Regions from separate parts of the Enterobacter bugandensis genome, predicted to be linked through region 2. Evidence: predicted binding sites of a transcription regulator. Region 2 holds the regulator's gene; each other region holds the start of a gene.
What was found. Region 2 encodes CRP, which controls carbon source genes, mostly activating them, when cyclic AMP is high. Its sites were predicted from a motif close to ATGTGANNNNNNTCACAT; they were not measured.

Region 1: a site for CRP is predicted at 1,417-1,434, ahead of msrB (peptide-methionine (R)-S-oxide reductase MsrB). Genes of this name have one in related genera too.
Region 3: a site for CRP is predicted at 1,550-1,567, ahead of mlc (sugar metabolism global transcriptional regulator Mlc). Genes of this name have one in related genera too.
Region 4: a site for CRP is predicted at 1,166-1,183, ahead of DG357_RS00720 (PTS mannitol transporter subunit IICBA). Genes of this name have one in related genera too.

Annotation. Positions count from the first base shown of each region.
Region 1 is NZ_LT992502.1:1,871,550-1,874,687, forward strand. It holds gene DG357_RS09145 (D-hexose-6-phosphate mutarotase) at 1-139, opposite strand, end outside; gene gapA (glyceraldehyde-3-phosphate dehydrogenase) at 215-1,210, opposite strand; gene msrB (peptide-methionine (R)-S-oxide reductase MsrB) at 1,552-1,965, shown strand; gene DG357_RS09160 (YeaC family protein) at 2,007-2,285, shown strand; gene DG357_RS09165 (glycoside hydrolase family 18 protein) at 2,345-3,138, opposite strand, start outside.
Region 2 is NZ_LT992502.1:4,303,760-4,306,897, reverse strand. It holds gene DG357_RS20955 (YccS/YhfK family putative transporter) at 1-881, opposite strand, end outside; gene crp (cAMP-activated global transcriptional regulator CRP) at 939-1,571, opposite strand; gene DG357_RS20945 (OsmC family protein) at 1,883-2,287, shown strand; gene DG357_RS20940 (phosphoribulokinase) at 2,354-3,138, opposite strand, start outside.
Region 3 is NZ_LT992502.1:2,112,708-2,115,845, forward strand. It holds gene DG357_RS10380 (MFS transporter) at 1-507, opposite strand, end outside; gene DG357_RS10385 (LysR family transcriptional regulator) at 629-1,525, shown strand; gene mlc (sugar metabolism global transcriptional regulator Mlc) at 1,655-2,875, shown strand; gene bioD (dethiobiotin synthase) at 3,006-3,138, shown strand, end outside.
Region 4 is NZ_LT992502.1:142,596-145,733, reverse strand. It holds gene DG357_RS00730 (HlyD family secretion protein) at 1-329, opposite strand, end outside; gene DG357_RS00725 (DUF3302 domain-containing protein) at 332-688, opposite strand; gene DG357_RS00720 (PTS mannitol transporter subunit IICBA) at 1,323-3,138, shown strand, end outside.

The DNA.
Region 1 (3,138 bases), 2.4 Mb from region 2:
GGTGCGCGCCGTTCAGCGCCACGGAGGCTTTAACGCGCGGGTGGTCAACGACGATAACGTCAGCACCGTCAATCTGACGGCGGGAGAGCACAGGGGTAAGTTGTTCGACTACCGGAAGTGCAAAAATTTTATTTATCATTAAGCAATCCTCTGTCTAAAAAACAATAAAAAAGGCGACCGAAGTCGCCTTTATGGATCAATCACTCATCTCAACTTATTTGGAGATGTGAGCGATCAGGTCCAGTACTTTGTTAGAGTAGCCGGTTTCGTTGTCGTACCAGGAAACCAGTTTCACGAAGTTGTCGTTCAGTGCGATACCTGCTTTAGCATCGAACACGGAAGTGCACACTTCGCCGTTGAAATCGGTAGATACAACGTCGTCTTCGGTGTAACCCAGAACGCCTTTCATTGGGCCTTCGGAAGCAGCTTTGATTGCTTTCTTAATTTCTTCATAAGAAGCAGCTTTTTCCAGACGAACGGTCAGGTCAACAACGGATACGTTAGGAGTTGGAACGCGGAACGCCATACCAGTCAGTTTGCCATTCAGTTCTGGCAGTACTTTACCTACAGCTTTAGCAGCACCGGTAGAGGATGGGATGATGTTCTGAGCCGCGCCACGGCCGCCGCGCCAGTCTTTGTGAGAAGGGCCGTCAACGGTTTTCTGAGTAGCGGTGGTCGCGTGAACGGTAGTCATCAGACCTTCGATGATGCCGAAGTTGTCGTTGATCACTTTAGCCAGCGGTGCCAGGCAGTTGGTGGTGCAGGATGCGTTAGAAACGATGTCCTGGCCAGCGTAAGTTTCGAAGTTTGCACCGCGAACGAACATTGGGGTGTTGTCTTTGGAAGGGCCAGTCAGAACAACTTTCTTCGCACCCGCAGTGATGTGTTTACGTGCAGTTTCGTCGGTCAGGAAGATACCGGTTGCTTCAGCAACAACGTCAACACCGATTTCGTTCCATTTCAGGTTAGCTGGGTCTTTCTCAGCAGTAACGCGGATGGTTTTGCCGTTAACAACCAGGTGGCCGTCTTTCACTTCAACGGTGCCGTCGAAACGACCGTGAGTTGAGTCGTACTTCAGCATGTACGCCATGTATTCAGCGTCCAGGAGATCGTTGATACCAACGATTTCGATGTCAGAACGTTTCTGAGCAGCACGGAAAACAATACGGCCGATACGGCCAAAACCGTTGATACCTACTTTGATAGTCATATATTCCACCAGCTATTTGTTAGTGAATAAAAGGTTGCCTGTAAAATTACAAAAACCTTACGCAGCGTCAAGCGGAATCGTGTCAATCATTGCGACAAATCAATCCTGTGACTAACGTTTGTGCGACTGACTCGCCTCACTTTCCCTTTGAGCTTGCAACCACATGGGGGCTGCGCCCGGAATTTTAAAGTCCTCGCAGGATAAAAATGTGAACGTGATCACAATTGCCTGACCGCCTTTTCGCGACACATAAGTTTAGAACAAAAGTGCACGCAAGGGTGTTAATGTTTTGTTAGAATCCGGGTTAAAAGATGTCTGTTTCTACAGCGAGATGTAAGCATATGTCGAACCAACATAACCCTGACGATTTGAAAAAAAACCTCACCGAAATGCAGTTTTACGTGACCCAGAATCACGGCACGGAGCCGCCATTTACCGGGCGATTACTGCACAACAAGCGAGACGGTGTCTATCACTGTCTGGTCTGCGATGCCCCGCTGTTCAATTCACAAACGAAATACGACTCCGGCTGCGGCTGGCCGAGCTTTTACGAGCCGGTGAGCGATGACGCAATCCGCTATCTGACCGACTCGTCGCACGGTATGGTGCGCACGGAAATTCGCTGCGGTAACTGCGACGCGCACCTGGGGCACGTCTTCCCGGACGGTCCTCAGCCAACGGGTGAGCGTTTCTGCGTGAATTCAGCCTCAATGAGCTTCACCGATGATGAAAACGGCGACCAGATTAAGGGTTGAAAAAACGATTCAGCAAATTATTCCTTTGAAAGGGAGAGATCGTGAATATTGAGGACATGATTAACGGGATGACCCCGGAAGTTTATCAGCGTCTGGTGACCGCCGTTGAGCTGGGAAAATGGCCGGACGGTGTGGCGCTCACGCCTGAGCAAAAAGAGAACAGTTTGCAGCTGGTGATGCTGTGGCAGGCGCGCAATAACACCGATGCGCAACACATGACTATCGACACTAACGGTCAGATGGTGATGAAGAGCAAGCGCGAGCTGAAGGAAGATTTTGGCATCACGCCGAAGCCGATTGCGACAATCAAAATGCAATAACGGTGCGGGTTGATGCTCTCACCAGGCCCTCTCTCTGTGGGAGAGGGCCTGGTGTCTTACTACTTATGCGGGATCCCGAGCGACTCCGCCAGCTGTTTCGCTAACTGATTATTGTCGTCCGCTCCGTACTCCCAGAACATCGCCCCGGCGAGACCTTTCTCTTTGATGTAGTCCGCCTTGATCGCGACAGAACGCGGATTCTCATACGAAATCGCAAACAGCGCGTTGCCATCGGCACCCTTTACCGAGAGCCACGGTACCTTCGCCCGGTCGTCCCAGTGCTCGGTAAAACGTTTCTGCGGATCGTTCAGCAGCTTCTTCACGATATCGTTGTACTTCACGTAGGTATCTTTAGTCAGGTCATAGCCGAGCGACTTAAACAGGGCGATCTCCTGCGGTCCAAAGTAGGGCTGTGTGACCGGATTTTTTTGCGCGTCCGGCTTGCTCCAGTCAATCCCCGGTTCAACCGCACGTTTCGGTACGCGGCCGTAAAAACCGATCCCGAGGTTCATCTGCTTCGGCTTAAGTCCGGCGGCCAGATAGTTGTTCACCACAAAATCGACGCTGTATTTGTCGGCGGCAGCCACCGTTGGCCAGGCGCTGGAGTCATACAGGTTCGCGTTGAAGTACTGTGTCCCGTACGCCATGTCGTAGGTCATCAGGTTGATGTAGTCGAGGAGCGGGGCGATGGCTTTGACATCCACCCAGCTTTTCGGACTTTCCGCATTCGCGCCCACCGCAATGGTCACCAGCTTTTTCTGCCCGAACGCGTCGCGCATCTCTTTCAGCAGGGCGGTGAAGTTATCTCTGTCGGCGGGCTGGCTTGCAACCAGCCCCCACGCGCCGTTGACTG
Region 2 (3,138 bases):
ATGTTAAAGCGCGTGGGGTAGCGGTGGTAGAGAATATCATCGGCCAGCACCCGCAGGCGCGCGGAGACGGTTTGTGCGTTCCAGCGGATCACCGCTTCGGCATGGCTGCGCTCAACCAGCTTTTGCACCTCCTGCGGGTGGTGAAGGCTAACGGAGATATGCTCCTGAAGATCCAGCCCCACCTGAAAGGTGCGCAACAGCCGTTTATATTCGTGGTTCTTGTTGGCGGCGAGCATATGCAGCTGCTGATAGCATTGGCTTATCAGGTCTACCACCTTTTGCTGGCGCGTCAGCAACGGCGGTAAGGATTTTTCCGGATCCGTATGCTGGGTGAGCAGAGTGTATTTGGCTTCACAGTAATCCGCAAGCTGCACGTAGAGCAGGCTCAGAGATTCGCGCAGCGGCTGCTCCCGCCACAGCCAGAACCAGAACCAGTTAAACAGCCCGTACCACAGCGTGCCGAGGGCGTAGATCAGCAGCGGCTCCCACACGGGCATATTACCGGCGAGGCTCAGGGTGAAGATGGCCGCAATGAGTGACGCGGGAAGCAGACGGGCATGGAGCGAGCTGATTTCGGCGGTGACGCCGAGGGTCATCGCCAGCACGGTCAGGATCAGCGGCAGGGGAATATCGCGAGCCAGCAGAAGCTGCACCGCGAGGCTACAGCCAGCAAACAGCGAGCCGCCAATTATCAGACGTTTGAAAAAGCGTTTATGGGGCGTGTCCAGACCGGCAATGTTGCAGCAGGCGGGGACGAGAGAAAACAGCAGGCCCTGCTGAAGATGTCCCAGGATCAGGCCCACGGCCACGGGAAGACATAGCACCAGCGTTTGTCGTAGTGCGTAGTTAACTTCCGGGTGATAGATCAGCCTGCGCCACATGGGGAATAGAGACAAAAACGGCGTGACACCTTGCGATGGCACGCCGTTTAGGCAGGATTAACGGGTTCCGTAAACCACGATGGTTTTACCGTGGGCGGAGATCAGGTTTTGATCTTCCAGCATTTTCAGAATACGGCCCACCGTTTCGCGGGAGCAACCGACGATCTGACCGATTTCCTGACGGGTAATTTTAATTTGCATGCCGTCCGGGTGGGTCATCGCGTCTGGCTGTTTCGCCAGGTTCAGCAGAGTCTGCGCGATACGGCCAGTCACGTCCAGGAAGGCGAGGTTACCCACTTTCTCTGACGTCACCTGCAGACGGCGCGCCATCTGGGAAGAAAGACGCATCAGGATGTCAGGGTTTACCTGAATCAACTGACGGAATTTCTTATAAGAAATTTCAGCCACTTCACATGCTGTCTTTGCGCGAACCCAGGCGCTACGTTCCTGGCCTTCTTCAAACAGGCCCAGTTCACCGATAAAATCGCCCTGGTTCAGATAGGAAAGGATCATCTCTTTGCCTTCCTCATCTTTGATCAGCACTGCCACCGAGCCTTTGACGATGTAATACAACGTTTCCGCTTTTTCACCCTGGTGAATCAGCGTGCTCTTCGATGGGTACTTATGAATGTGGCAATGAGACAAGAACCATTCGAGAGTCGGGTCTGTTTGCGGTTTGCCAAGCACCATGCGCTGTTATCCTCTGTTATAAGCTGTCACCAGAGTCATCAGATGCATCCGGACTCTGGGGTTGCAATCGAATTCTTACCCATACCCTGGGAAGTCGGCTGTCGTAACGTTTCGCAGCCAGTAAAGTTTGATGTCCTCTGCATACATGTGTAACGTCAATGTATTACTGTAGCATCCTGAGTGTTTTAGCATAGCTTTTGCCGCGTGTCTCCTGGTGTCTCGCTTCAGCATGATGCAGGTCGCCTTCCATTGCGAGAAATGTAACGCACGCGTAATCTGTCACCAAAAATGCAACGTTGGAGTTAATGAATATGCAAGCGCGCGTGAAGTGGGTTGAAGGTTTAACGTTCCTGGGCGAGTCCGCATCAGGACACCAGATTTTGATGGATGGTAACTCCGGCGATAAAGCTCCAAGCCCAATGGAAATGGTGCTGATGGCGGCAGGCGGATGCAGCGCGATCGACGTGGTGTCGATTCTGCAAAAAGGCCGTCATGACGTGACGGATTGCGAGGTTAAACTCACCTCAGAGCGTCGCGAAGAGGCGCCACGCCTGTTCACCCACATTAATCTGCACTTTGTTGTCACCGGGAAAGAACTGAAAGACGCGGCGGTCTCACGCGCGGTGGATCTCTCTGCGGAGAAATACTGCTCTGTGGCGTTAATGCTGGAGAAAGCGGTAAAAATCACCCATTCGTATGAAGTGATCGAGGCTTAATTATTGGGGCATCGTGCGTGTTGATGCCCTCACCCTAACCCTCTCCCACGGGGAGAGGGAACATGTTCACGCGATCTGCTTCCCTTCCATCAGTCGCTCCACCAGCGGCGTCATGATCAGCTCCATTGCCAGCCCCATTTTTCCACCGGGAACCACTAACGTATTCATGTGGGAAATAAACGAGCCCTGCAGCATCGCCAGCAGCCAGGGGTAATCAATGCCTTCAAGATTGCGGAAGTGGATCACCACAAAGCTCTCATCCAGCGACGGGATGCTTTTCGCCGCGAACGGATTGGAAGTGTCCACGGTCGGCACGCGCTGGAAGTTAATGTGCGTGCGGGAGAACTGCGGCGTGAGATAGTTGATGTAATCTTCCATGGAGCGCACCACCGAGTCCATTACCGCCTCGCGCGAATGGCCGCGCTCGCTCATGTCGCGCGTCAGCTTCTGGATCCACTCCAGGTTAACGATCGGCACCACCCCGACCAGCAGATCCACATGGCGCGCCACGTCGTGCTGAGGCGTAACAACGCCGCCGTGCAATCCTTCATAAAACAGCACGTCGGTGGGTTCCGGCAGCGGTTGCCAGGGGGTAAAGGTGCCCGGCACCTGGTTCCAGGGTACGGCTTCGTCGTAGGTGTGCAGATACTTACGGGACTGCCCGGTACCGCTCTGACCGTATTCGCGGAAGGTTTGCTCCAGCAGGCCGAAATCATTGGCTTCGGGGCCAAAGTAGCTGATGTGTTTACCCAGATCGCGCGCCTTGCGGATCGCCATGTCCATCTCAGGCCGCGTATAGCGGTGAAAGCTGTCGCCTTCGACCTCCGCCGAACGGAGATTCAGCTGGGCGA
Region 3 (3,138 bases), 2.2 Mb from region 2:
CCCGCTGATGTACAGCCCCATCGAAAAGGCAACAAAGCTCGGGTGGATCTCCTCGCTGAGATAGGTCATCCCGACTGCCGCCACGCCGCTGAGCGATAGCCCGATCAGCGCGCGCATCATCAAAATGCCGTGCCAGCTGGTCATCATGGTCGAGAGTAACGTACAGACCGAGGCCAGCATCAGGGCGGTTACCATCACCTGTTTACGGCCAACGGCGTCGGAGAGCGGGCCGGTAAAAAGCAGGCCAATTGCCAGCATCCCGGTTGAAATGGAAAGCGAAACGCTGCTGCTGGCGGGCGATACGCCAAACTCATGGGAGAGAACGGGCAGAATCGGCTGAACGCAGTAGAGCAGGGCAAACGTTGCCAGACCGGCGGAAAAGAGCGCCAGCGTGACGCGCATAAACTGGGGGGTACCACGTTTGATGAACTGAACCGGCTGCGATGCTACAGGCAAATCATTAATATCTCTGGCCGGCTCGATATCAATGGTAGATGTACGACTCACACAGTTTCCTTGCTTAAACATCCCCGTGATTTCTGGTGACGGGTATGACCACACCTTCAGGGTAGGAAAATGTAAATATTCTGTCTAATATATTAATAATCTCAAATGATACTTTAAAAATATGAATATCGAGCTGCGTCATCTTCGCTACTTTGTCGCCGTCGCCGAAGAGCTGCATTTTGGCCGCGCGGCGGCACGACTGAACATTTCTCAGCCGCCCTTAAGCCAGCAGATTCAAATCCTCGAACAGCAGGTCGGGGCGCGTCTTCTGGCCCGCACCAACCGCAGCGTGAGCCTGACGGCAGCGGGTAAGCAGTTTCTGATCGACAGCCGACAAATTCTGAGCATGGTCGACGACGCCGCTGCCCGGGCGGAACGGCTCTATCTTGGGGAAGCCGGGGAGCTGCGGATCGGGTTTACCTCGTCCGCGCCGTTTATCAGCGCCGTCTCGCAGACGCTTTCGTCATTCCGCCGTCATTTTCCGGACGTGCATATTCAGACGCGCGAAATTAATACCCGCGAGCAGATTGCGCCGCTGAACGAAGGTGCGCTCGATCTGGGGCTGATGCGTAATACCCAGCTGCCGGACACGCTGGCGTGGGAGGTTATCCTGCGCGAACCGCTGATGGCCATGATCCCGAACGATCACCCGCTGGCGTCGCGTCCGATGGTTTCGCTGGCAGAGCTGGCAAAAGAGCCGTTTGTCTTTTTTGACCCGCAGGTCGGGACGGGCCTGTATGACGATATTCTGGGGCTGATGCGCCGCTACGATCTGGCGCCGGTCATTACCCAGGAAGTGGGAGAGGCGATGACCATTATCGGCCTGGTCGCCGCCGGGCTGGGCGTGTCGATACTCCCGGCCTCCTTTAAGCGGGTACAGCTACGCGAGATGCGCTGGGTTGCTATCGCCGAGGAGGATGCCGTTTCGGAGATGTGGCTGGTGTGGTCAAAACATCGCGAACAGAGTCATGCTGCCCAGCGCTTCAAACAGCGGTTAATCCAGGCTTCCGCGGTCTGATATTTCCCTGGAAAACGGGTAAAAATGTGCGGTAAATCACAAGGCTAAGTAAATATTTGACGACACCCATGGAAGTGCTTCACCATAGCCAACAGTTTATTTCGAAGCTCGAAAATAAGGGAGTACGAGGTGGTTGCTGATAGTCAGCCAGGGCATATTGATCAGATTAAGCAGACCAACGCTGGCGCGGTGTATCGCCTGATTGATCAGCTTGGTCCGGTTTCGCGTATCGATCTGTCGCGCCTGGCACAGCTGGCACCTGCCAGTATCACCAAAATTGTCCGCGAAATGCTGGAAGCGCACCTGGTCCAGGAGACGGAAATTCAGGAGCCGGGCAGCCGTGGTCGTCCGGCGGTCGGTCTGGTGGTCGAGACGGAAGCCTGGCACTACCTCTCGCTGCGCATCAGCCGCGGAGAGATCTTCCTTGCACTACGCGATCTCAGCAGCAAGCTGGTGGTGGAAGACCGGCTTGAGCTGCCGCTCAACGCCGAGGAACCGCTTCTCGATGCGATTGTCTCCCATATCGATCGCTTCTTTATTCGCCATCAGCAGCGGCTTGAACGCTTAACGGCGATTGCCATCACCATGCCCGGCATTATTGATACCGAAAATGGTATTGTTCACCGCATGCCGTTTTACGACGATGTTAAAGAGATGCCGCTGGGCGAAGTGCTGGAAAACCATACCGGCGTCCCGGTCTATATTCAGCACGACATCAGCGCCTGGACGATGGCGGAAGCGCTGTTCGGCGCGTCGCGCGGTGCGCGGGATGTCATTCAGGTGGTCATCGACCATAACGTCGGGGCGGGGGTGATCACCGACGGACGGCTTCTCCACGCCGGGAGCAGCAGCCTGGTGGAAATTGGCCATACCCAGGTCGACCCGTACGGTAAACGCTGCTACTGCGGGAACCATGGCTGTCTGGAGACGATCGCCAGCGTGGAAAGCGTGCTCGAACTGGCGCAGGTGAGGCTCAGTCAGTCCATGAGTTCCTCGCTGCACGGCCAACCCTTAACGGTGGATTCCCTTTGCGCCGCCGCGCGTCAGGGGGATCTGCTGGCGAAGGACATTATTACCGGGGTGGGTAATAACGTAGGCCGCATTCTGGCGATTATGGTGAACCTCTTCAATCCGCAAAAAATCCTGATCGGCTCACCGCTCAGCCAGGCGGCGGAGATCCTTTTTCCGGCGATTACGGCCTGTATTCAGCAGCAGTCGCTTCCCGCCTACAGCAGAAATATTGCGGTAGAAAGTACCCAGTTTTCCAACCAGGGCACGATGGCCGGCGCGGCGCTGGTCAAAGATGCCATGTACAATGGCTCGCTGCTTATCCGCCTGTTACAGGGTTAACTCTTTTCCGCAGATGTAAGAAAAATTGCGCTATCTCAAGCCGGGTAGCGCACGCATCCCGTAGACTTCCTCCACTGAATTATTTACCTGGTTGATATTTTCGAAGCATACCCAAGAGGTGGAGTGAGTCATGCTTAAGCGTTTCTTTGTTACTGGTACAGATACCTCTGTCGGCAAGACCGTTGTATCCCGCGCATTGCTGCAGGCTCTGACAGCAAGCGGTAAACGCGTCGCTGGGTACAAACCGGTCGCAAAAGGGAGTA
Region 4 (3,138 bases), 4.2 Mb from region 2:
AGGTCCGCCTTCAGTCTGTCGACGCGCGCCTGATAACGGCCCGGATCCAGTTTAAATAACACTTCGCCTTTTTTAATGAGCTGGTTATTTTTATCGGTCACTTCAGTAACCACCCCCGTGACCTGCGGCGTAATCGGAATGGAAATTACCGCTTTTTGCGCCGTAAAGGTATACGGATGGTTATAGTTCATTAGAAGAATGAGTCCGGCAACAATAAACACCCCGCCTAACGTCGCGGTAGCAAGCGTCCACTGATTTACCGGAATACGGAATATTTTAAAGATTGCCCAGGCAAATGCCACATAGGTCAGAATAATCAACAGATCCATGATTAGCGCTCCAGCGTGTTTTTATCATCAGAAGGCTGAACCGCTGCCAGCTTGTGTTCTAACTCGGCCACGCGTTTGGCCAGCGCATCCATCCCCGGAACCTCATCAGGCTTAGTAATGTGGTTCTGCATGCCCCAGCCGCGATCTTCGCGGTACAGCGTGGCCCAAATCCACAGGAACGGCCAGATGGCATGAAGCGTAAACAGGCTTATCCAACCTGCCGTATGAATAGCATCGGCATGGGGATGATTACGCTTTTTAGCCATATTATAGGGGATGTCATGAATGGCGATGATTCCGTAAAAAAGAACCAGAAATACAAAAATCAACACACCCAGCGCGAAATAGTTGAGAAACATAGTCTCCTCACTTAAACAACGTCAACTCATTACATTAATAAAACAGCACGCAGCCTAATTAATTTATTTTTAAATTTAAAAGGCACACTGATTATTTCAGAGCCGGGGAGTATCGGTTTTTATAATATCTCCACGCAAGTTTATAAGCGTGTCAAAATATATCCTGAATAATAATATACTGAACCTTACATTATGAGCGTAATTCAGGTTTCAACTTTCCGCCATACTACATATGTAAACTGTTTTATTAGCTTTCCGTGTTACTCGAGGCCGTCCTGACACCGATCGCAGTCGGAGAAATCCGCATAAAAATATTTTGTGAAACCAGTCACAATCCGGAAACAAACACGCAAAAACAAAACGTGATATCAATCACATAAAGAGGTGGTTTTTGCTCTATTTTTCGCCATCGTATTTTTTTTACTCGCCTATTTTGTGACTCAGGTCACTTCATTCAACGCCACACCCCCTACATTTACGTGACATGCATCACACAAAATTCCACTGTCTGGACAGTTGAACGATTCAGTGCCAGATTTCACAGCATCAGAACAGGGTCCGGCTACCTCTGCCGCCTCATTAACAATAAACCTCGGGCCGCAAGCCTAAGCGTAAACAGAAGAAGGGGTGTTTTATGTCATCCGATTTCAAGATCAAAGTTCAAAGCTTTGGTCGTTTCCTCAGCAACATGGTGATGCCAAATATCGGCGCGTTTATCGCGTGGGGTATTATCACCGCATTGTTCATTCCGACAGGGTGGTTGCCTAACGAAACGCTGGCGAAACTTGTTGGCCCAATGATTACCTATCTCCTGCCGCTGCTCATCGGTTATACCGGTGGTCGTCTGGTGGGCGGTGACCGTGGTGGCGTCGTGGGTGCCATCACAACCATGGGCGTGATCGTCGGTGCGGATATGCCGATGTTCCTCGGTGCGATGATTGCCGGTCCTCTGGGCGGCTGGGCGATTAAGAAATTCGACGTCTGGGTTGATGGCAAGATCAAGTCCGGCTTCGAAATGCTGGTGAACAACTTCTCTGCGGGCATCATCGGGATGATCCTCGCGATTCTGGCGTTCCTCGGCATTGGTCCGGCTGTTGAAGTGCTGTCCAAACTGCTGGCGGCGGGCGTTAACTTCATGGTGGCGCACGACATGCTGCCGCTGGCGTCTATCTTCGTTGAACCGGCGAAAATCCTGTTCCTGAACAACGCCATTAACCACGGTATCTTCTCGCCGCTGGGTATTCAGCAGTCTCACGATCTCGGCAAGTCCATCTTCTTCCTGATTGAAGCGAACCCGGGTCCGGGTATGGGCGTTCTGCTGGCGTACATGTTCTTTGGTCGCGGCAGCGCGAAGCAGTCTGCTGGCGGCGCGGCTATCATCCACTTCCTGGGCGGTATCCACGAAATTTACTTCCCGTACGTGCTGATGAACCCACGTCTGATCCTGGCCGTTATCCTCGGCGGTATGACTGGTGTGTTCACCCTGAGCGTGCTGGGCGGCGGTCTGGTCTCCCCTGCTTCTCCAGGCTCTATCCTGGCGGTGCTGGCGATGACGCCGAAAGGCGCGTACTTCGCGAACATCGCGGCGATCTGTGCGGCGATGGCGGTCTCCTTCGTGGTCTCTTCTATCCTGCTGAAAACCAGCAAGGTGAAAGAAGACGACGATATCGAAGCGGCAACCCGTCGTATGCACGACATGAAAGCCGAATCCAAAGGTGCGACCCCACTGGCGGCTGGCGATGTTTCTAACGACCTGAGCCACGTGCGTAAAATCATCGTTGCCTGCGACGCCGGTATGGGTTCCAGCGCAATGGGTGCCGGCGTGCTGCGTAAGAAAGTGCAGGATGCGGGTTTGACCAATATCTCTGTGACCAACAGCGCGATTAACAACCTGCCGCCGGACGTTGACCTGGTCATCACGCACCGCGATCTGACCGAGCGCGCTATGCGTCAGGTACCGCAGGCACAGCACATCTCGCTGACCAACTTCCTGGACAGCGGCCTGTACACCAGCCTGACCGAACGTCTGGTTGCCGCGCAGCGCCACGAAGACAACGAAGTGAAAGTGCGCACCAGCCTGCAGGACAGCTTTGACGAGAGCAATGCTCACCTGTTTAAGCTGGGCGCGGAGAACATCTTCCTCGGCCGTACCGCGAGCACCAAAGAAGAGGCGATTCGCTTTGCCGGTGAACAGCTGGTGAAGGGCGGCTACGTTCAGCCAGAATACGTTGACGCGATGCTGGAACGTGAAAAACTGACGCCAACCTACCTGGGTGAATCCATCGCGGTTCCGCACGGTACGGTTGAAGCGAAAGACCGCGTGCTGAAAACCGGCGTGGTGTTCTGTCAGTATCCTGACGGCGTGCGCTTCGGTGAAGAAGAGGACGACATCGCCCGTCTGGTGATTGGTATCGCCGCTCGCAACAACGAGCATATTCAGGTGATTACCA